DNA from 2 places in the Thalassorhabdus alkalitolerans genome. Region 2 is predicted to be linked to the other one. Evidence: predicted binding sites of a transcription regulator. Region 2 holds the regulator's gene; the other holds the start of a gene.
The links. The regulator NrdR, encoded in region 2, represses ribonucleotide reductase genes. The targets are predictions, from matches to a motif close to AACACNATATATNGTGTT.
Positions count from the first base shown of each region.

Region 1 (12,227 bases), on a different contig from region 2:
CCTATCGCGTGATTTCAGAAGGCATTCTTCAAGGATTTAAAAGACTTGGGCTAGAAGCTTATTTTGCAGTGCCCCGCACAAAAGCAGAAGAAGAGGAATTAAAAAGTCCTCGTTCAGCTGTTTGTTTTGACGCCCCTTCCTGGTACGAGCTGGTGGTGGAAGGAAGAAAGATTGCCGGAAGCGCCCAAACAAGGCAAAAAGGTGTCATCTTACAGCACGGCTCCATTATTCTGGACTATGATGAAGATATGCTTTTCGATGTATTCAATTATCCTAGCGAGCGTGTAAGAGAGCGTATGCAAAAGGCGTTTAAGAAAAAGGCAGTAGCAATCAACGAACTAAAAGATGAACCTGTTACCCTGGAGGAAGTTAGCAAGGCCTTTAAATATGGCTTTGAAAAAGGCTTACAAATCAACCTAGAGCCTTATAAATTAAGCAGTGAAGAGCATCAGGAAGTATTAGAGCTTGCAGAGAAATATAAATCAGATGATTGGACATTTCGTAAATAAAAAGAAATGGAGGCTTCTTTTTAAGCCTCTCTTTCTTTTCCCATTTATAAGTTTGTTGTCCGGTAAAATGCTTCTTGAAGCGTTTTGGCGACCGGGCCGACAAGGTAGGAACTTTCAATCGTTCCCTGAATTTTACTGACCGGTGTAACTTCGGCACTTGTGCTAGTGATAAATACCTCATCAGCCTGTTCGATATCATCGAGGGAAAAAGCTTCTTCAATAACATTATATTTAAGGTCTCCAGCCAGGCTGATGACAACCTGGCGTGTGATGCCATTTAAAATAAAGTTATTTGCTGGATGAGTGTAAATATTTTTGTTTTTTACCATAAAGATATTGCTCGAAGAGCCTTCAGTCACGACATCACCGCGGTGCTGCAGTGCTTCCTCACAGTTGTGATCAGCAGCTTTTCTTTTGGCCATGATATTGCCCAGGAGATTGAGGGTTTTGATATCGCAGCGCAGCCAGCGGATGTCTTCGGTTGCATATAAAGAGATGCCGTTGTGCTTGTCCCTTGGAAAGGTCATTTCTTTAGTAAAACCCGTCAGAAACGACGTCAGATCACGCTCATATAAATGGTTGCGTTCCGCTACACCTCGCGTCATTTGTATGTAGACATACCCATTGTCCAGATTGTTTTGTTCAATCAGAGAACAAGCCAGGCTTTTAATTTTATCGACAGGAGCAGCCAGGGGCATGTCGATCTTTTGAGCACTTTCTAAAAAACGTTGAAAGTGTTCATTTAACGCAAAGGGCCGGCCATTATAAACAGGGATGACTTCGTAGATCCCATCGCCAAAATAGTAGCCCCGGTCGTCAAAAGAGATAGTCGCATCTTGTCGATGGACAAGTTCATCTTGTATGATTACATAGGTCATATGAAAACCTCCTTTACAACTTATAGTTTACCATTTTTTTAATAAACAAAAACAATGGATTCATTTAAAAAAAATGTGATAGAGCCGGTTTGAATGATGCATACAAGGCTTTGTAAGGACAGCGATTGAATGATGATGTCAGCTTGGCAGCAAACAGCCCGTATTTACAGGGCGAAGCTGAAAGAACAGTACTGTAATCATAAATAAAACTTAAAATAAAAAAATGAAATTCCGCGGATTTTGACAATTTCCTCTATGATTCCTCTTTTTTGCTTTGTTTTTCTCTTTCTTCCCTAGTTGACAAAGGTTTCTTTTTTTTGTTTATTTACCATATATAGTGGGGAATAAGAAAAACTGTACACAATATATTGGAATTCGGCTGTTTGTATGGTAAAGTAGGAAAACAGAATTCAATTCCTGAACGAGAGAAAGTAATGGGGAGATTTTGTCGAATCCTTAGAAGGGAAGAGGAGGACTGCACATGGCAACAACAATGCAGGATGTAAGGAAAATTGATGTAAAGAAATTAAATGAAGACATCGAACAGTTTCCACAAGTACACAAGATAACTAATGACATGACGATGACAAAAAAGGGAGTTTCCCGCCTTGTCATGCTAGACAGATATACATTTAAAGATACAGAGAAAAAAACGCTCAAGACAGGGGACTTTGTTGTCTTAACCGTGAAAGAAGATCCTAAGTTTCCGGCCAGAGGGTTTGGATTTGTTGAAGAGCTTGATTGGGAAGCCCATAAAGCGAAGATACAGGTAGACAAAGAATTCCTTGGGGTACTGGACGGGGAAGAGGCGGAGACAGGAATAGTCAGCAGGTCTCTGGATTCTATTGAAAAGCCTTTAGAAATATTCTACGAACAAATTGCTAAACGTAATGCTACAGGCCTTGCTTCAGTAGAAACAACAGAAGAAAAGAAAAAGAAATCATTCCAAGACTTTTATAAACAGTTAGTTCATATGAATTTTATTCCGGCTGGACGGGTCCTGTATGGAGCTGGGGCAGAAACGGATGTTACTTATTTTAATTGCTATGTTATGCCATTTATGGAGGACTCTCGTGAAGGGATATCAGAGCATCGTAAGCAAGTAATGGAGATCATGAGCCGCGGCGGCGGAGTTGGAACGAATGGTTCTACCCTTCGTCCAAGAAATACACTCGCCCGGGGAGTAAATGGGAAGTCTTCCGGATCTGTATCATGGCTTGATGATATCGCTAAGCTCACTCACTTAGTAGAGCAGGGAGGATCAAGACGAGGCGCTCAGATGATCATGCTTTCAGATTGGCATCCTGATATTTTGGAATTCATTATTTCAAAAATGCAAAATCCTCGTATTTTACGTTTCTTGCTTGAACATACAGAGGATGAGCAGATACAGAGCCTGGTAAAAGAAAAGCTTAAATTTACCCCGCTTACAGAAGTTGAAGATGCGATGTACCAAAGTATTCTCAATTATAAAAGTATTCCTGGCCAAGGCGGGTTCGATAATAAGGTTATCCAGGAAGCAGAAGAAAAGCTGCATACTGGGGGAACATACAGTGTAAATAACCCAGAATTTCTTACGGGTGCAAACATTTCAGTATGCTTGACAAAGGAGTTTATGGAAGCTGTTGAAAGTGACAGCACCTATACCCTGCGCTTTCCTGACGTTGAAAACTATAATGAGGAAGAAATGGCGGCTTACAATGAGAACTGGCAAAGCATCGGTGATGTAAGAGAATGGGAAAAAATGGGTCACAACGTAAAGTCCTACCGCACCATCAAAGCCAGAGAATTATGGAAGCTGATTAACATTTGTGCGACTTACTCAGCTGAGCCGGGAATTTTCTTTATCGATAATGCAAATGAACAGACAAATGCCCAAAGCTATGGACAGAAAGTTGTGGCGACAAATCCTTGCGGAGAACAGCCCCTTGCCCCTTACTCTGTCTGTAACCTGGCAGCTGTTAATCTTGCGGAAATGGCAGATAAAGAAAACAGCAAAGTTGACTTTGCCAAGCTTAAAGAAACGGTGGAAACCGGTGTACGAATGCAGGATAACGTCATAGATGCCACACCTTACTTTCTTGAAGAGAATACTAGGCAGGCAAAGGGAGAAAGACGAATCGGGCTTGGTGTCATGGGTCTTCATGACCTCTTGATCTATGCGGAGACCGTTTATGGATCAGAAGAAGGAAACCAGCTGATTGATCAGATTTTTGAAACCATTGCTACTACCGCCTATCGTACAAGCATCGAATTAGCAAAGGAAAAAGGCAGCTTTCCTTACCTTGTTGGTGAAACAGAAGAGCAGACAAAACAATTGCGCACAGCCTTTATCAATACAGGGTACATGAAGAATATGCCTGAAGATATCAGGCAGGGCGTTCTGGAGCACGGTATACGAAACTCACACCTTCTCACTGTAGCTCCTACAGGAAGCACAGGAACGATGGTAGGAGTAAGCACAGGATTAGAGCCTTATTTCTCTTTTAAATATTACCGCAGCGGGCGTCTTGGCAAGTTTATAGAGGTGAATGCGGAGATAGTGCAAGAGTACTTGGATCGTAATCCTGATGCTGATTCAACTGACCTGCCGGATTTCTTCGTGTCAGCAATGGAGCTTGAGCCTGAAGCTCATGCGGATGTTCAGTGTGTGATCCAAAGGTGGGTGGACAGTTCTCTTTCTAAAACGGTTAACGCGCCAAGAGGTTACACTGTCGAACAGGTTCAAAAAGTGTATGAAAGACTTTACAAAGGCGGAGCAAAAGGCGGCACAGTCTATGTAGACGGCAGCCGTGATGCTCAAGTTCTTTCCTTGAAAGCAGAAGAGAATACATTTGACAAAGAGAATGAAAACGAGAAAAAAGAAAATGAAGGCAAAGTCGTTCTTGTGGATACCATCAAGGACGTGCGTTCAACTACAGTGAACATCGGAAATGAAATAGGAGATACTTGTCCTGTATGCCGGGAAGGTACCGTTGAGGATGTAGGGGGATGCAACACGTGCACCAACTGTGGAGCGCAACTGAAATGTGGATTGTAAGGAAGCTGGGGTGATCCCCGGCTTCTTTTTTGGAAAAAATGTTTCCCTTGGGAAACAATAGAACTGCTTCTATTTTCAAGGCTCTGCTTGTATTGTGAAAGAAAAGTAGATGGTGTACAATAATCATAGTGCAATTTTTTTTCGCATAACGCCAGGTCGAGCATTGGAGGATATTTTATGCCTACACCAAGTATGGAAGATTACTTAGAAAGAATATACCAGCTGATCGAGGAAAAAGGATATGCCCGGGTTTCTGATATAGCCGATAACCTGGAAGTACACCCTTCTTCGGTAACGAAAATGGTACAAAAGCTTGATAAAAAAGAATATTTAATTTATGAAAAGTATAGAGGGCTTGTATTAACCCCAAAAGGAAAAAAAGTAGGCAAGCGTCTGGTGTACCGACACGAGTTATTGGAAGATTTTCTCAGGATTATAGGGGTAGAAGGGGAAAATATTTATACTGATGTAGAAGGCATTGAACATCATTTAAGCTGGGATGCTATTGACCGCATCGGTGACTTGGTTCAGTATTTTCAAGAGCAGCAGACAAGGATAGAAGCATTAAGGGAAGTCCAGCGCAAGAACGAAATAAGTGAAGAAAACGAGTAATCTAAAGTGAGCAGCTATATAACCAGGCTGCTCACTTTTTTGTTCTGTCAGGGGAGGCTCTAGAGGAAAGCAGGGCAATTTAAAGAGACAAGAAAGGACAAACAGGTAAGAAATACGATGAATTTCGTACTTCTTCCCCTTACCTTTGCATAGGATTGTTGAGAGGAGGGGGGAAGAATGAATATCGACGGTGTCTTTGCAGGCGGAGGAGCAAAAGCCTTTGCTTTTATTGGCGCGATCCAGGTTGTTGAAGAACGGGGATATTGTTTTCAGCGGCTTGCCGGCACAAGTGCAGGCGCTATTACAGCCAGCTTCATTAAAGCAGGTTATACAAGCGAAGAAATTTTACAGCTTCTAAATAGCGTGGACTTGAAGACGTTTTTGGATGAAACCTGGTTACAAAATAAGGTACCCTTATGGAAGTGGATATCAGTTTACTGGAAACTCGGCCTATATAAAGGAGACGAATTGGAGAAGTGGATTGATAGATGCTTAGAAGCAAAAGGCATAAAAACGTTTGGAGACCTGCCGGATGGCAGCTTAAAAATCATTGCCTCTGATCTGACAAAAGGACGCCTGCTGGTTCTGCCGGATGACCTCCCACTTTATGGAGTTATTCCTGAAACATTTTCAGTAGCTCGTGCAGTGAGGATGAGCTGCAGTCTCCCATACTTTTTTAAACCGGTTAAGCTTTACGGGAAGGGCAGAGAACCCAGTATAGTAGTGGACGGAGGGTTACTTAGTAATTTCCCTATCTGGATATTTATAAAAAAAGCAGGAGACAAACCCGTTCGCCCGGTAATAGGGTTTCAGCTGACACCAAGTCTGGAAGAAATTCGGGAGAAAAAAATCCGCAATGCCTTTGATATGTACCAGTCTCTTTTTGAAACAATGAGAAATGCTCACGACATGCGGTATATCACGAAAACTCATGCAAAAAATATTGTTTTCATTCCGGTTCATCAAATAAAGGCTACTGACTTTCACATTGATGAAATTATGAAAAAGAAATTAATGGAGGCAGGAAAGATGAAAACGAAATTGTTTCTCAAGGAATGGATATAGCCCCCTCATCAGTGAGGGGGCTGGCTGCGTTACTCCATTTCAGGAATCCATATAAATCTTTCCATCCTGTTCAAATAGGCGGAGACGCACAAAAAGATACGGTGCTATTAAAGTGATCCAAAGCCCTAAAAAAGTAAAATGAAGAAAGTGGATAAGCACAGTTGGTGAGAGGAAAGTGCCAATGTACACGATTAGAAACAAACCAGTCAATCCAACTATGGCTGCTAGAAACTTCCTGGACCAGTGAGGAGAAATCAGCATTCTCACTTTAACCTGTTCAAATGAAAAACCAATGCCTGTTCCAAGCAATAGCCCCGCATAGTGAGCAGATTCAGGAAATAAAAGCAAGAGAGCACATGGCAATACAAGAGAAAAAGAAAAACGGAAAGGATCAGGCATTCCCCCAACCCAATCAAGAGACCGATAAGCGGCGTAGACAATAAAGGAACCAATCAAGACAGCACCGAGTACGTCAAAAAGCAGGTGTGCTCCCGTGTATAAGGTGACAAAAGAGATGATGCCTATCATAAGGACTGCCAGCAGAGAAAACGAGCGCCTGGCGACTTCTGGAATAAGATACCCCCAAAATGTCGTAGCAGCCTGAACAGGCCCGCTTGGAAACGTGGAAAGCCCGTTCCCTTGAATTCCAGCGGCAGGACGGTCGATTATAATAATCTGGTTAAGAAACACATGCAAGTACATGGAAAAAGAATACACGTAAAGCAGCCGAAACCCCAGGTGTTTATCAAACATCCAGAATATAAGCGGTATGATTAATACGTAAAACCATTCACTTGCCAGTAAAGATATTACAGATGTCAACCAGTCAAAGACTGGATTTTGCAATTGCTGAAACCATTCTGATACCGTTGCTTCTACCTGTAGCATGCCGACTCCTCCTCCCCGACACAAGTACAATTCTTACTTTTTCTAAGACGCTTTGGATATATTAACTATTTTGCAAAACCATAAACATAAGAAAAAAGAATCGGGCACTTTGTTAAAAGAGTGCCCGATTCTTTTTTCTGTTCTTTTTCCCCTCAATCACCTTTAAGTTATGGTCATTTCGCCGTTTGTTTACCGCACGGGCAGGTCGTTTTTTTTGCGATTTTTGTTTAATGGGTGTAGGGCGGTTATTAGGAGCCCCTTTGCCTTTTGCACCAGCTGCTGATTTACCGCCGTACGCGCTGGGTCGGGCTTGAGCTTGATATTGATTCATGCTCATCCGTTTAAGGATGACTCTGGTAAATAGGAAGTAGATACCCACTGCTACGGCTGCACCAACGAGGAGGTAGGTAAGTAAGCCTAAAGGATTAGTGATAAGTTGATAACCAAGACCCAGGGCAGCGAGACCAAAGATAACAATTAAGACAGGATGGGCAGTAAGTCTGGACACCTTTCATCACCTCCGGAAATATTAATACTGCTAGCGGTAATTTTTGGAAGCAGGAAACCTCTTGTATTTATATAATGGAGACAGTGTAAGGAAAATATTCACATGTTATAAAGAACATCAAAGTTTACATTTCTATTCTTAAACTGATTCTTATATTTCACTTCCCGTTTTGCCTGAAAATTAAAAGAAGAACTTATGAAAAATAGTGGGTTAAAGGAAATAAATCAACATTAAGTACATATACAACTGGAAAAAAGTTTGAAGGGAAGTTCTTATAGTTTATATTCTACATCATTAATTCTGATTCCTCTATATTAATAAGCGGCATTACCTATGTTTCTATTGCTTTGATATACAGGGAGCAAAATATAATGAACCTTACAAATTATCTTTCCCTATTCTCATGAAAATACACCATTAATTCCTTTTACATTCCTGCTCTTTTTAGAATGAAAGAATGAACTGTAAGCAATACTACAGGGAGAGGTGATAGAAATGGCAAATGCGCAGAAAACAAGAAACAATGACACAGATGAGTCTCTATCTTACATGAGTAAAGTAGCTCTTATCGGGATATGCGGTGGGATCATATGGAGCATCATAGGCTACATAGCCTTCTTTTTAAATTTCTCCCGTGTAGGCCCTGCGCTTGTTTTAATGCCATGGGCATTAGGGGATTGGAAAAATGGGTATCTTGGTCAGTGGATTGGTATTCTCGTGATCGGATTACTCTCTATACTAAGTGCTTACCTTTATAAGGTGATCTTTCAAAAATGGGATTCTCTCATACCAGGCATGATATATGGTTTTGTATTATGGCTTTTAGTTTTTTATATTTTAAATCCTCTGTTTCCTGGTCTAAAGCCGCTTCCCTTATTAGATTTTAATACGATAGCCACCAATATATGCCTGTACATTCTGTATGGAGTGTTTATCGGTTATTCAATCTCTTATGAATATACAACGATGAAGGAGAGCTCCTGACATCTATTCAAATAATAAACCCTGTGATAGAATAAAGGGTGTTCACTGAGCACTGGCATGGCGTGAGTCTGCCTACAAATCATACGCAGCGGATACCCTTAGCTGAATTAACGGCTTCCTAATTCTATTTATTAATTCATAAGATTTGTTTCCTTATTATAACTGCAGCTACATCATATTCTTCACGGTCGGCTGGCATGGCGGCTATAGCAGAGGAGGACAATAATGAAAAGATTGGAAAAGGTAAGAAAAGGCCTGCAGGCACAAGAAATCGATGGCTTGTTAGTAACGAGTGCTGTAAACAGACGTTATCTAACAGGATTTACAGGAACAGCCGGAGCAGTGTTGATTTCTGAAAAGGGCGCTGTCTTTATTACTGACTTCAGGTACACTGAACAGGCCCAGGCTCAAGTGAAAGGGTATGATATAGTCGAGCATAAGGCTTCCATGCCTGAAATGATCGGAGAAAAGGCAAACGAATTAGGTATTAAAAAGCTGGGTTTCGAAAAACATCAAACCACATATCAAGAATATGAGCTGTATAAAAGCAAAGTAAGCAGAACGTTAGTCCCGGTTTCAGGTATCATAGAAGAACTTCGCTTAAATAAAAACGAAGAAGAGCTGAACATTTTAGCAGAAGCAGCTAACATTGCCGACGCTGCTTTTGATCATATTACTACTTACATAAGGCCTGGAGTTACAGAGATAGAGGTAAGCAACGAATTAGAATTCTTTATGCGGAAAAAAGGTGCCGATTCCTCTTCTTTTGACATCATTGTTGCTTCAGGTGAAAGAAGTGCTCTGCCCCACGGTGTAGCAAGCGAAAAGAAAATTCAAAGTGGAGAGCTTGTTACATTAGACTTTGGTGCTTATTACAAAGGCTATTGTTCAGATATCACCAGAACAGTTGCTGTCGGTGAGCCTGATGAGGAGTTAAAGAAAATATATCAGACAGTCTATGAAGCCCAGCTGAAGGCAATGGAAGAGATCAAACCGGGCATGACAGGTGTCGAAGCCGATTCTGTTGCACGAGAGCATATAAAGAAAAATGGGTTTGGAGACAAATTTGGTCATGGGCTCGGCCATGGACTAGGGATGGAGGTTCACGAAGAGCCCAGACTATCTCCTAAAGGCAATAAGGAATTAACACCAGGTATGGTTGTCACAGTGGAGCCTGGTATATATGTGGCTGGTCTTGGGGGCACACGCATTGAAGATGATATAGTAATCACGGAGAATGGAAACCGTTCTCTTACCCATTCCCCAAAAGAACTGATTATATTAGGAGAGTAACAAAGGTTATGTAGTATATTATGCAATAAGCGAATATTTAAACATGGAGGAATTCATAGATGATTTCAGTTAATGATTTTAAAACAGGACTAACAATTGAAGTGGATAATGGAATATGGCAGGTTGTTGATTTTCAGCATGTCAAGCCTGGAAAAGGGGCGGCTTTCGTTCGTTCTAAGCTGCGTAACCTTCGCACAGGAGCGATACAGGAGAAGACGTTCAGAGCTGGTGAGAAAGTAGAAAAAGCGCACATTGAAAAAAGACGGATGCAATATTTATACGCAAGCGGGAACGTACATACTTTCATGGATAATGAAACTTTTGATCAGCTTGAATTAGATGGAAAGCAAATTGAATATGAACTTAACTTTCTTAAAGAAAACATGGAAGTTCAAATCATGACTTACGGAAGTGAAACTCTCGGTGTTGAGGTGCCGAATACAGTAGAATTGGAAGTTACCGAAACTGAACCTGGAATTAAAGGGGACACTGCTTCCGGAGGTTCGAAGCCGGCTACCCTTGAAACAGGATTAACCGTGCAAGTTCCGTTTTTCGTTAATGAAGGGGAAAGGTTAATTATTGATACTCGTAAGGGAGAGTATGTATCCCGGGCGTAATTGAAAAGTTATGAGAGAGGGTGCTAAAAGCTTAGGTGCACCTCTTTTTTTAAGGATATGTGACCTGAAAGAACCTCTTTAAATGATTTTCCCTGTTAAAATTCCACCCTCTATAAGAGATAGGTATATTAAGAAAGAATGACCTCTGGCTGCGTGCCAGAGGTTTTTTTGCGTCAAGAACGCGGAAGCTTTTGTCCCCCTTAGTTCTAAACTTCCTGCTGGTGAATAAGGTTGTACAAACAAGTATCAATGGGAGGGTGCTATGAAGAAATGCTATAGCCCTGCTCATGGCAAAAGTGCAAAAGATGGGGCAAATACTTATCTAAAACGTTATTCCCTCAGTCGCAGGGCCAGTCGTGTCACTCATAACCATGAGCATTGGACTTGTTTCTATCTCTGATCGTTTATCCTTTCGTCAGCTTGTATGTCTTCTTGGCGGCATTTGCCTTATGAACTATGGCTTTAATAAGGGATAAAGCTTGAAAAAAAGGGGGACACTGCCTTGCCTGTATTTTCGATACTTCCCCAGCCCCTTCAATCAATCGTCCGATCTTTCCTTGACACAAAAAACGACCTTGAAGAAATCCGGCTGCGGGTGGGGATGCCCGTTGAATTGCTATTTCGTGCAGGACCGCTGTTTCTTACAAAAAAAACTGGAGAAGCAGTTGAATTTACGAAAGAGGATGCTCGTTACGTATTGAATCAACTAAGCCATTATTCCATTTATGCATTTGAAGAAGAACTGCGTCAAGGGTTTATCACATTAGAAGGTGGACACCGTGTCGGGGTGGGAGGCAAGGTCCTTGTAGAAAACGGAAAAGTAAGGACGATAACCGGAGTAAGCTTCTTCAACGTTCGAATAGCTTCGGCAAAACAGGGAGTAGCTCGTCCATACGTAAAGTACCTATATGACAGGCGTTGGCTTACCACCTTAATTATCGGGCCGCCACAAGCGGGCAAAACCACTTTTTTGCGTGATCTAGCTAGAATTGCAAGCTCTGGGGAACCAGAGGAAAATATACCTTCTTCCAAAGTGGGGATTATTGATGAAAGATCAGAAATTGCTGCCTGCCGGTCAGGCATTCCACGTCATGAAGTAGGAGTAAGGACAGACGTTCTTGACAGCTGCCCGAAAGCAGAGGGGATGATGATGATGATTCGTTCTATGAGTCCTGAAGTTCTTGTAGTGGATGAAATTGGTCGAAAGGAAGACGCAGAAGCGATTTTTGAAGCAATTCATGCGGGGGTTACTGTGTTTGCAACTGCCCATGGAAGGAGCAAAGAAGAGGTACTGAAGAGACCGATGATTACACAGCTTGTCAGTGAGGGAATCTTCGAATGCATTTTGGAAATCAGTTCTGAAGGCAGGGGCGGTCGGAAAGGAAAAGTTAGTTACTTAACTGACCGGTTTCGGGTGAAAGAACGATGAAGTGGCTTGGGGCAATATTGATTCTTTCTGCTTGTACTTGGGCAGGTTTCGCTTTTGCCCGCCGTTTAAGTGACAGGCCCCGCCAGCTTCGAATGCTCGTTTCAGCTCTTCAGTCATTCGAGGCTGAAATGATGTATGGGCTGACTCCACTGATGGAAGCGAGCTTGAAATTAAGCAGGCAAATTCCAAAGCCCATATCTTATATGTTTGCTCAATTTGCCTATTATTTACAAAAAGGGGAAGAGAGCGCAGAAAAGGCCTGGGATGCTTGTTTATCAGATACGTGGCCTCTTACCGCTCTTCAGCAAAATGAACTTGAAGTAATGAAACAATTTGGCGCTACGCTGGGACAGCATGACCGGATTCAACAGCAAAAGCAGATAAGACTGGCCCTTTCTCACCTT
Region 1 is NZ_JBHSOZ010000005.1:35,010-47,236, reverse strand. Features, by position in the region: gene ACFPU1_RS11000 (lipoate--protein ligase family protein) at 1-509, shown strand, start outside; gene dat (D-amino-acid transaminase) at 554-1,387, opposite strand; gene ACFPU1_RS10990 (vitamin B12-dependent ribonucleotide reductase) at 1,869-4,427, shown strand; gene mntR (transcriptional regulator MntR) at 4,605-5,039, shown strand; gene ACFPU1_RS10980 (patatin-like phospholipase family protein) at 5,217-6,104, shown strand; gene ACFPU1_RS10975 (phosphatase PAP2 family protein) at 6,144-6,992, opposite strand; gene ACFPU1_RS10970 (SA1362 family protein) at 7,105-7,500, opposite strand; gene ACFPU1_RS10965 (YqhR family membrane protein) at 7,996-8,484, shown strand; gene ACFPU1_RS10960 (M24 family metallopeptidase) at 8,710-9,777, shown strand; gene efp (elongation factor P) at 9,837-10,394, shown strand; gene ACFPU1_RS10950 (DUF2619 domain-containing protein) at 10,727-10,870, shown strand; gene spoIIIAA (stage III sporulation protein AA) at 10,897-11,823, shown strand; gene spoIIIAB (stage III sporulation protein SpoIIIAB) at 11,820-12,227, shown strand, end outside.
Region 1: the regulator NrdR is predicted to act here: its motif matches at 1,745-1,762, upstream of ACFPU1_RS10990 (vitamin B12-dependent ribonucleotide reductase).

Region 2 (12,227 bases):
AACTTTGATCCTGGTACTCCTATGATATGGCTGGATAACAACATTTCACCACTTTCCTACGCCTATATTATTCCATTTTCCAGGGATGAAGCCCATATGGCACTTGGGTACCCTGAATATAAATCAACAACCACATATGATTCACATGCTTTACTATCAAGGTTTCACGATAAAGCAGCCAAGGATCTGAAACAGGATCTAGTGATGAAGGACAGATTTGAGGTGAATCATTACAAGCTTGGGATATGCCAATACCCCAGAATAGGAAACACCTTCCTTACTGGAAATTGCTTTGGAAGCGTTATGCCATTTCTCGGTTTTGGACAATTTTCTTCTATTCTGACAGGGATCTATGCTGCCCAGGATATTATTGGCGAAGGGAAATACGAGGAATTAACAAAGCCTTTGCGAAAAAGTTACTATCGTTCCTTAGTTCTTAGAAGAGCCTGGGAACAATTGGATAACAAAGGATACGACCGTCTAACAAAAATTGCCGGCACTCGTTTATTTGAAAAAGCAATAAACAGTAAGTTAAATTCAGCAAAGGTAGCATCTATGCTTGCCGCTCCCCTGGTGAAAACAGCAAATCTGTCTCGAAAATAAAAACATTATCCGGAACAACGGCTGTTTTCAGCTAGTCTTCCCATCGCTGCCTATGTAAAAGAGCTGTTAAGAAAAAAATCTTAACAGCTCCTTCCCATTTTCCTCTGGAAAGCTCAAATTAATGTGGGATGTCAGCTATATTCTCTTCGATTCTTTCCTTCAATAAAAACTGGAGTGGTTAACGGTTTAATTCTTTCCATGATTCTCTTTGCCTTTAACTGTTCAATTCCGCCCTTTTGGGAATAGGCTAAATGCTCTTCAAGCTCTTCGTAATCATAATTAGATGTGAATAAGGTTGGAAGCTTTTCCATCATTCGATAATGTAATATCACACCTAAAATATCATCCCTCACCCAGCCGGACATGGTTTCCGCGCCAATGTCATCCAATATTAGAACAGGAGCTCTTTTCACTTCATCGAGCTTTTCCTGAACTGTCCCATCAGAAACTGATTGCTTCATCTCCCTGAAGAAATCGGGCACATACACAATCATGCTTGCAATATGCCGCTGAGCCAGTTCATTCATTACTGCTCCCATTAAATAGGTTTTGCCTACTCCAAACTTTCCGTATAAATATAACCCTCTGCCGTTTTCTCCAGGCTGAGCATTTAATGCAAAGGCCAGGGCTGCATTACTAGCAGTCAATCTGGTGTCATGATCCTGTTCTACTTGTTCAAAGGTAGCATCTAAAATGTCTCTTGGTACATACAGGCTTTTGATCAATTTTTGCAGTCGTTTACGTTCATCCTCCCGCTGCTTCAGCTGGCAAGAGTTATATCTGATTTCCAGCTTCCCTCTTTCCGTAAAAAGTGCCGGCTGATACCCAGTTAGAAGGTTTGGGCAATGGTCAAGACCAGGACATGCATCACAGTTTTCCCACTCTTTTTTAAACTCATATAATTTTCCGATATTGTTCTCAAGCTCTTTTTCCGGGATCTCCTCATTCTTTCGTAAGAACTCCTGGACTCGGGAATATTGGTAAACATCCTGCTTAAGACGATCATACCGGTTTTCCCATTTTTGATCCTTCATCATATTTTCAAGAGCTGACCGGATGGAATTCATTATGATTCACCTCTATTCTTACGGTTCTCATGCCTTTTTCTCATCATCTCTTCAAAACGCTGCTTTTCGATTTCCATTTCTTTTCGACCAGAATCTGTCGAAACCTTTTCCTTGGATTCTTGCTCCTCCGTCAGCCATTTAGGCAGTTTGTCTTTACGAACTTGCGGACGATAAGGACGACTGTTTCCTGAGGCAGCACCTTGCTTTGTGTTTGCTTTTTCAGCTAACGCTTTTTTCGATTTGTTTTCTTCCTTAGCCAGGTTCATGGCCTCTTTCACCGTGTTTAATTGCTTACGCGACCAGTGACCTGCTATCTTTTGGATTAAGGTTTTGTTAAGCTTCATATTGTTTGTTTTCATTACATAATCAATAAGGACATTTACCACACCAGGCTGCAGGCGGTACTCCAGGATTAATGATTCTACAATTTTAATATCAGCAAGGGGCACCTTTGCCCCGTCTGATATGCTTTCAAGGAGCATCACCGGAGAAGTCGATTCATAAAAGTGAATCATCTTTTCTTCCTCTGTTACAGGCTCTTTTTCTTCCATTATTCGATGTTTGGCAGGATGGGTTCGATATGCTAAAGCAGGCGGCTCAGGACCATACTCAAAACGATACCAGTCCTGAACCTTCTTCCTTAGTTCACTAATTTCCAACGTTTCCCCGCCAACAAGAGACTGTTGAATCAGCTTGCTCATCTCTAAGGGACCAAGCCGATATACAAAAGCCAGACGGGCAATCGCATCTTTGGCTTCTTCACTGAGTATGTCTTCTGTCTTGATAAATGCCGGCAAGTCTGCTTTAAGAAGCTCAAAGTCAAAGCTGCTTTGATCCAGAAATGGATCCTTTCCTGACGGGCGCTGAGCAAAGCCTTTTCCCTTTTCTTCTGCCATGATCATTTCTTGTGCTTCCTGATTTTGCAATACCATTTCTGAATGATGCAAGGATGCAAATACTTCGTTAAAAGAAGACGTAATTTCCGTGCACGAGGATTCATCTATCGTATCTAACATAAAACGGTCTCTCGTCTTTCGGTACTTCTCTTTTCCTAATCTATTGTAAAGGAAAACACTAAGCACGTCATTTTGAAAAAATTGCTTGGGAGACATTGGAGCCTGCAGCTCATAGATAAACAGTGATGAACCTTCTTCAGCTTGCTTATAGGTTCGGAGCAAACCTATCCCTTCCAGTTTTCGCCTTTCCTCAAATATCTGGTTTAACGCGGCTCCCATTACCAGCATCAGCTCTTGATGGTTTGACTCATCGCTCCAGTAGGAATCTTTCTCCAGTTTGCTCGCAAGTGTCATGTACAGACTTACTGCCATGGAACCGATTAAAGGCTGATATAAAAGACTTAATACTTTTTGATCTCCTTCGCATGGCTTTTCATCTGTTCGGACACAATAGCGGTCGATAGGAAGTAGCTCTTTCCAATGCCAGCTCATGTTCCTCCCCCTTATTTATTCCTTTCACTGAAAGCTTGTTATATAAATTTATTATTGCATCTATGAAAAAGTATGACATACAAAAAAAGGAGCTAAAGCGGTGCGCCCTAAGCTCCGTCGTCTTACTCTTTTTTTTCATCCTTGTTAATTAATTCCTTAAGTTCATTAATAAATACATTAATATCTTTAAATTGACGGTACACAGAAGCAAACCTTACATAAGCGACATCGTCCACTGAAGCCAGTCTTTCCATAACCAGCTCTCCAATTTCTTCACTCATCACTTCTGATTTTCCGTCTCCTCGTAATTGTTTCTCTACGTCATTTACTATTTCTTCCAATGTTTCAAGCGCAACCGGACGCTTCTCACAGGCTCTTATCAACCCGCGAAGAATCTTTTCCCTGCTGAACTCTTCTCTTTCCCCGCCTTTTTTGACTACGATCAAGGGAAGTTCTTCAACCACTTCAAAAGTCGTAAAACGGTAGTGGCAGGATTCACATTCTCTTCGGCGGCGAATTGAACGGCCTTCATTGCTTGGCCTTGAGTCCAACACTCTGGTTGCGTTTGAATGGCATGCTGGACAAAGCATAACATCATCTCCAGTTTGACCCTGGGTGCTACCCAGGTGACCTTCTTCTCCATTTCTCTTCATACTATCATATCATTCATACAAGAGGTTTGGAAAGGAAGCAAACACAACCATTTTCTATTGCAGTTAGACAACTTTTTCATATGTAAGGAAAAATATGAAAAAGGGTGCCACGAAGGCACCCCTTTTAATTTATAATACTTTTGCGATTGGCTTCTTTACTTGTACAGGTCCCATTCCTCTTGGGACTTCTACTACTTCTTGAGTCTCTGCACCGAGCGCTTCAGAAATATAATTGGAAGCCACATTTGGATCGATGCGATCTCCACATGTGTATACATCAATGCTTGCATACCCATGTTCTGGAAAGCTGTGTATTGTAAGATGGGATTCAGAAATAATTACCACCCCGCTCACACCGTGTGGAGCAAATTTATGAAAAGCCACTTCTCTTACTTCTGCACCTGCCCGTAAAGCTGCATCTACAAAGACCTGTTCAATATAATTTAAGTCGTTTAATTTCTCAATACTGCAACCCCAAAGTTCCGCAATGACATGTCTTCCCATTGTATCCATAAGCGGCATCCCCCTCATTTAAAAATACTTCATGCATACTCAAGCATGGAGGAAATCGTTACTACGGGGGAAAGTTAGTTCTCAGAGGCCCTAACCCTTTCAGTAACAACAGTTCCTTATACAGCTTAGTCGAAGTTCACGAAATTTAGTATACTTCCTTTACTCAATTTTTGCAATAACGTAATGATATTTTTATATTATCTTTAAATTTCTCCTTATTCTTACGTTTTACTTCATTTTCTTATAATGGATGATTATGCAGAAAATCAGCAAAAGAGCACCAGGCTTCCTGATGCTCTTTGTATATTTATGCCCCAACCGGTGATGTTTTATTAATTCCGTTCGCTACATGATTCACTAGATCAACAACCCGGCAGGAATATCCCCACTCATTGTCATACCATGCAAGCACCTTTACTTGTTTGTCATTCATTACCATTGTAGACAGGCCATCGATAATGGAGGAGTTTTCATTTCCATTATAATCAACAGAAACAAGAGGATCATTGTTGAAAGCGAGTATTCCTTTCAATTCACCGTTTGCAGCTGTTTCAAATGCCTTGTTTACCTCTTCGACTGTTACATTCTTTTTCAAGTCGACAACTAAGTCAACAAGAGAGACGTTAGGAGTCGGGACTCTTAAAGCCATGCCATTCATTTTCCCTTCAAGTTCAGGAAGGACTTTAGAAAGTGCTTTAGCAGCCCCTGTAGAAGTAGGGATGATTGACTGGCCGCAGGCTCTTGCTCTTCTTAAATCCTTGTGAGGATTATCAATGTTCTTTTGGTCATTTGTATAAGAATGTACGGTAGTCATCATTCCTGTTTCAATTCCAAATTGTTTTTCCAGTACTTTTACGACAGGTGCCAGGCAGTTAGTCGTGCAGGATGCATTGGACACAACATCATGTTTTTCAGGGTTATAGTCTTCTTCGTTTACACCCATTACGATCGTTACATCTTCATTTTTTCCAGGGGCTGTAATAATGACTTTTTTTGCTCCTGCTTCAATATGAAGCCCAGCTGTTTCTTTTGACTTGAACTTCCCGGTTGCTTCAATAACGATATCCACACCAAGCTCCTTCCAAGGAAGCTCTTTTGGATCACGCTTTTGAAGAAGTACAATTTCTTTTCCGTTTATAAATAATTTATCGTCTTTCGCAATTACCTCCGCATTAAAAACGCCGTGAATCGTATCATATTTTAAAAGGTGGGCTAATGTTTCCGCAGGATAACTTGCGTTAATGGCCACCATATCTAATTTGTCATCAAGGATTGCTTTTCTAAAAACCATTCTTCCAATTCTTCCAAACCCATTTACTGCTACCTTAACCGTCATAAAGGAAGCCTCCTCTGTTATTTGTGATATACTAAATAACCTTTTGTTAAAATTAGTATAACACAAAGAGGTTTCATCGTACTATAGTTTTTATGAAAACGGTACAATAAAGATGACCATTTTTTCTGAAGCGAGATATGTAAAGAAACTCCTCTTTTAGTCTTTTCTTTCTATAGGATGTACGAGAAACAAAAAAAGCTTTAAAAACCAAGGGATAACCTTAGAATTTAAAGCTTTTTTCTAGTCAGCTATAGGGAGTTTCCAATTCCATAATACATTCTTCAACTGTTTTTTAGTATCTTCTCTTGAACCGCCATTATCAATCACTTTATCGGCAAATTCTCTTTTTTTAATTAAAGGCATTTGCGACCGTATTCGATTAAGCGCATCTTCTTCACTTGATTGATCTCTCTCCATTAAACGTGCAAGCTGAATATCATCTTCCACATATACAAGGAGCACTTTATCCACCATGAATTGAAGCTGGTTTTCAATTAGAAGCGGAAGGTCAAATACAATATGCTCATGTCCTTTATCCTGGAGTTTCTCTTTCTCTTCAATCATTTTAGAACGGATGGCCGGATGCATAATTTGATTTAAAATCTCCCGGCGTTTATCATCTTCAAAAATTAATTTACCAAGGGATTTGCGATTGATAGTTCCGTCAACGTTTAAAATATTAGAGCCAAAGGCTTCTATAATTTGTTCATAAGCCTGCTCTCCCGGCTCGGCTACTTCCCTTGCTATTTTATCAGCATCGACAACCGGAAGTCCCCATTCTTCCATCAAACCAGCAACAAAGCTTTTACCGCTTGCAATTCCGCCTGTTAATCCTATAATCACATGAACTCCCCCCTTTCTTTGTGAACGGTTAGTACAATTTATGTAAAGGAGACTCTCTAGCCGCAATGGAAAGAAAGTCCTGTTACAAGTTTAATACACCAAGCACAATCAACAGCACTCCGGGAAGAAAAGACATGCTTTTCACCCAGTTTACTCCGGACAGCCTGTAACCGCCTTTCATACCAAGTGTTACAAAAAAGGCACACATAAAAGCTACAGTTCCAGCAAGAAAAATAGGGCTGATTCCAATTAAAGAGGCTCCAATCCCTGCTCCAAACGCATCCAGTGATAAAGCGATTCCTAATAAAAATGCTTCACGGAGGCTGATAGTCCCTGATCCATCCACATCTGCAGCTGTAGGCTTTTTAAGTATGCTGATTACAAGTCCCAGCCACTTAATTTCAAAATTTATGAAAAACCCATCTTTGTCTTTTCCTGTCTTCTGTTGCTCTTCTTTCCCTTCTGATGGTTTAAGTACTTGATAAATTGCCCAGAGGCCAATCAAGATCAATATTATGCCTCCGACAGATTCAGCAAAGCCTGATGATACATAGCGCTGAATGATACTGCCAAATCCTGAGGCTATAAGCACTGATACTGCTGAACATCCGGCGATAAAAATGAGAGCCTTTAATGGAAGCTTCATTTTTCTCAACCCATAGGTTAACCCTACTCCAAAGCTGTCTAAACTTACGGCGAAGGCAAGCACCAACAATGAAAGGACTTCTGCCATACAGATAAGCTCCTCTCTCCATCGCATACTTTACGATAAGTATATGGCAGGAGCCTATCCGATGTTCATCGGCAGACAAAAGTCCCTTCCTATTTTCAACATTTATTTTTCTGGCTGGCATCCAGGGCAAAAATGAGTGCCTCTGCCAGCTACAACCAGCTTTTCGATTGGAGTCATACAGTTTCTGCACTCTTCCCCTTGCCTCCCATATACATAAAGATGAAGCTGAAACATGCCCATGTCACCTTTGCTGTTTACATATGAGCGAACGGAGCTTCCACCCTTATCGACAGCTTCCTGAAGTGTTTCCACAATGGTTTGATGAAGTCTTACTAACTCCTCATGATGTAAGGTGCTTGCTTTGGCATTAGGTCTGATTCCGGCTTTAAATAAGGCTTCATCCACATAAATATTTCCAAGTCCGGCTACTGCTTTTTGATCAAGAAGGACCGCTTTAACATTTCGAGTCGTTTTTTCAAATGCTCTTTTCAATACCTCAGGCGTAAATTCCGGCGTTAGAGGTTCAGGACCGAGCTGCGCAAGGGGAAGAGCGGTCTCTTCCGTCCCTTTTTCGAAAAGATGCATGGTTCCGAATTTACGTACATCCCTGTATCTGAGCTCAGTTCCATCGGTAAATAAAAAGCGCACATGTGTATGTTTATCTGCTTCTTGTCCATCAGACATTTCGTAGCGGCCTTCCATTCGAAGGTGGGAAACAAGAACGAGATCGTCCAGATGAAATTTTAAGAACTTACCTCGTCTTGTAATTTCATGAATTGTTTGCCCATGAATAAGAGTCCGAAAAGCTTCCTGATCATCGGGTCTTTTTATAATTTTTGGCCAGGTTATTGTAACCTCTTTGATTTCTTTCCCTTTGATAAGCTGGGTGAGCGTTTCTTTTACTGTTTCTACCTCAGGAAGTTCAGGCATGTATCTCTCTCCTTATTTTGCATCATACCAGGTATCTCCGTATGAAACGTCTGCCTTTAATGGCACATCAAGTGAAATAGTTTGTTCCATTTCTTCTGCAACAAGCTCTTTCATGACCTCAAGTTCTTCAGGCGGCACTTCAAAAATCAGTTCATCGTGCACCTGTAAAAGCAGGCGGCTTTTCACCTTTTCCTGCTCCATTCGCTCACTTACGTCCACCATTGCTTTCTTAATAATATCAGCAGCCGTTCCCTGTATTGGTGTATTCATAGCCGTCCGCTCGGCAAAGCTTCTGCGGTTGAAATTGCGGCTTGTAATATCAGGGAGATAGCGGCGGCGGTGCATAAGAGTAGTGACGAAACCCTTTTCTCTTGCTTCTTCTTTACTGTTTTCCATGTATTCCTTCACTTTGGGATAGCTTTCTAAATAACGATCTATGAATTCCTGAGCCTCTTTACGAGTTATACCAAGGCTTTGAGATAAACCATAATCGCTGATACCATAGACGATTCCAAAATTAACCGCTTTGGCACTTCTTCTCATGTCAGCAGTAACCCCGTCTTCTTCCACGTGAAAGACATCCATCGCTGTCTTTGTATGCACATCCATGTTGTTTTGAAAAGCTTCCAGTAACCCTTTATCACCTGCCATATGAGCTAAAACTCTCAGTTCAATCTGTGAATAGTCAGCTGCAAGTATGACCCAATTGTCTTCCGATGAGACAAAAGCTCTGCGAATCTTTCTGCCTTCTTCTAAACGAATTGGAATATTTTGCAGGTTGGGTTCTGTTGAGCTTAGTCGTCCGGTTTGGGTAATTGCCTGATTAAAGGTCGTATGGATTTTGTTTGTCTCAGGATGAATAACCTTTAACAATCCATCTACGTACGTTGATTTCAATTTAGAAACCTGACGGTAATGAAGAAGCTTAGGGATAATCTCATGACTGTCTTGAAGCTTCTCTAAAACATCAGCTGACGTAGAATACCCCGTTTTTGTTTTCTTGATAGGAGGAAGATTCAATTTTTCAAAAAGGATAGGTCCGAGCTGTTTCGGTGAATTAATATTAAACTCGGTTCCCGCCAGAGCATGAATTTCTTTTTCAAGCTCTTTTAATGTTTTATCTAATTCCGCCCCCATTTTTTCAAGCTGCTCTGCATCAACTTGTACACCTGTCGTTTCCATGTTCCCAAGAATGAGCGACAAAGGTAATTCAAGATTTGAAAAAAGCTCATGCTGCTCGTTTTCTTTCAGATCTTTCTCAAGTTCTTCTTTTAAGGTAAATATCGTTTCACCCTTACGGACTAGGTGCTCTGCCAGAATATTTTCTTCTGGTTCTGCCCGCTTTGCCCCTTTTCCGTAAACAGCATCATCCTGGTCGACAATTTTTTTCTTGTATCTAGAAGCGATATCCGCAAGCTCATGTGAGGAAGTTGAAGGATCAATTAAATAGGAAGCAATTAACATGTCAAAATTGACACCGGCAAGAATAATACCTTTCCAGCCAAGAGCTACGACTGCCCGTTTCGTATCAAACATTAGTTTCTCTGCGGTCTCATCAGCTGCCCACTCTCTGAAAACTTCAGATTCCATGGCTACCTTTGCAGGAATGAAATACCGTCCTTTTTCATTTACCAGGGCTATGCCCCATATATCAGCCTGATGGTAGTTTTCCTGAGGCACTTCAACAACTAACGCTGAAGGAGAAACCAGGATGTCCTTTGTTACTTCCTCCACGCTTCTGTAGGTAACATCCTTTAAATCCTCTTGAACTTCCGTTTCTCCGGCATCAAACCTTTCAAGGAGACTTGAAAATTCAAGTTCTTTAAAGATCCTTGTGATCTTCTTTGAATCATACTCGCCAAATGTGACTGTGGAAAGGTCCACATCAACAGGTGAGTCACGATTAATGGTAGCCAGCTCTTTGCTCATCATTGCCTGGTCTTTATTTTCCTCAAGGCGCTCCTTCATTTTTTTCCCAGAAATTTCATTGATCGAGTCAAGTACTTTTTCAATCGTGCCGAATTGTTTAAGTAATTTAATGGCTGTCTTTTCTCCTATCCCGGGAACACCAGGGATGTTATCAGAACTATCCCCCATAAGACCCTTCATATCGATAATCTGCTCGGGATGGAAGCCATATTTCTCTTCTATGGCATTCATGTCGTACGTTTCTACGTTGGTAATCCCTTTTCTGGTTAAAGCGACCTTCGTCTTTTCACTAACGAGCTGAAGCAGATCTTTATCTCCTGAATAAACTTTCACTTCCCAATTTTGTGCTTCTGCTTCCTTCGACAGAGTACCGATAATGTCGTCAGCTTCATAGTTCTCAATTTCAAACCTTGATATGTTGAACGCATCCAGTACCTCCCTAATAAGAGGAAGCTGCTCAGAAAGCTCCGGTGGAGTTTTTTGGCGCCCTGATTTGTATTTTTCATAAGTCTTATGACGAAAGGTTGTCTTGCCTGCGTCAAATGCTACAAGCATATGAGACGGCTTTTCTTCTTCAATTACTTTCAGCAGCATCGTAGTAAACCCGTAAACCGCGTTGGTGTATACCCCTTTTTCATTATTTAAAAGGGGCAGTGCAAAAAAAGCCCGGTAGGCAATACTGTTGCCGTCAATTAAAATAAGCTTACTCATGGAGAAAGCTCCTCTCTCTGTATAAGTTACAATGTTCCACTTCTCATGTAGAGTTATTTTATCATATCCGTTCCCTCAGGTCAGACTCAGGAACTCATTCTGTTTTTCGTTTGCCAGTCGTTTTAAAAAGCTCTCTGCCTGTTATAGGAAGAGAGCTTTTTAACTTAGTCTATATAACCCATCAGTATTCGGGCATATGGTGAATCAGCTGGCAAAGTAATGACCGTTTCATCTTCAATTGTCGTACGGTAGCTTTCAAGAGTACGGTATAGTTCATAAAATTCCGTGTCCCTTCCAAAAGCCGCATTATAAACTCTGGCTGCTTCTGCTTCACCTTCACCAATAATCTCACTTGCATCCGCTTCTGCCGTTGAGATTATCTCCTGGACTTCCCGGTCCGTATTTGCACGTATACGGTTGGCCTCTGCATCCCCTTGTGAAAGGTACTCCTGTGCTGTAGACTCCCGTTCAGAGATCATCCGCCGATGAATAGCCAGCTCGTTGTCTTCAGGAAGGTCCGTTCTCTTCATCCTTACATCTGTAATAATAATGCCATAATTATCACGGGCTAGAAGCTCATTTACTCTTTCTGTCACCCGTTCGTTAAAATCACCCCGGCCCGACTCTTCCTCATTTATTATTTCATCATAATCCATCTGCCCTAATTCTGCCCTTATGACTGAAAAAATAAAATTAGACATAATGGATTCTGCGTTTTCTATGGTTCTGGCGTTTCCAATCATAGCCCGTGGGTCCTCTACACGCCATACAGCATAATTATCAACCAGCATTCTCTTTTTATCCCTTGTGTTTATTTCAGCAGGATTGACATCGTAGCTCATTTGATATTTTGGAAGAGAAGAAACAGTCTGGATAAATGGGATTTTCACATTAAGTCCCGGCTCCTCTTCAATTCTCACAACCTCTCCAAACTGCCGGACTACTTTGTACTCCCCTTGTTCCACGATAAACAGGTTAGAAATTCCTATGATTAGAAGGGCAAGCAAAACAACAAGGACAATAGCCTTCTTAATCCATGTCCCTAAATTTTCAGGCCCTCTTTTTTCGTTAAAGTTCACTATATTATTGTCTGCCATCAGCTGTTCCCTCCTTCCTCCTGTTCGTCATCTTCCACTGAATCTGCTTCTTCTTCCTCTACGTTTTCCTGTATTTCTTCCTCATCAGGTTCTTCGGCAGGTTCTTCTGCAGGTTCCTCAGGCTCTTCCACTTCCTCCGAATCGTTGCTTCTTCCTTGATCAGCCAGTACAGCTTCCTCTTCACGTTGCTCCATAGGACGAAGAGGCAAGTAGTTTACTGTGTCCTGATTGCTGTCCAGAATAAAAATATCTGTGCCAGGAAGCACATCTTCGAGTGTTTCTAAAACAAGTCTCTGCCTCGTAACTTCAGGGTTATTTTGATATTCTTCGTAGAGAGCGTTAAAACGTGAAGCATCCCCTCTGG
Region 2 is NZ_JBHSOZ010000003.1:1,063,681-1,075,907, forward strand. Features, by position in the region: gene ACFPU1_RS08000 (NAD(P)/FAD-dependent oxidoreductase) at 1-603, shown strand, start outside; gene dnaI (primosomal protein DnaI) at 735-1,670, opposite strand; gene ACFPU1_RS08010 (replication initiation and membrane attachment family protein) at 1,670-3,118, opposite strand; gene nrdR (transcriptional regulator NrdR) at 3,241-3,708, opposite strand; gene speD (adenosylmethionine decarboxylase) at 3,901-4,284, opposite strand; gene ACFPU1_RS08025 (glyceraldehyde-3-phosphate dehydrogenase) at 4,592-5,620, opposite strand; gene coaE (dephospho-CoA kinase) at 5,861-6,463, opposite strand; gene ytaF (sporulation membrane protein YtaF) at 6,546-7,196, opposite strand; gene mutM (DNA-formamidopyrimidine glycosylase) at 7,299-8,126, opposite strand; gene polA (DNA polymerase I) at 8,139-10,766, opposite strand; gene hflC (protease modulator HflC) at 10,931-11,863, opposite strand; gene hflK (FtsH protease activity modulator HflK) at 11,863-12,227, opposite strand, start outside.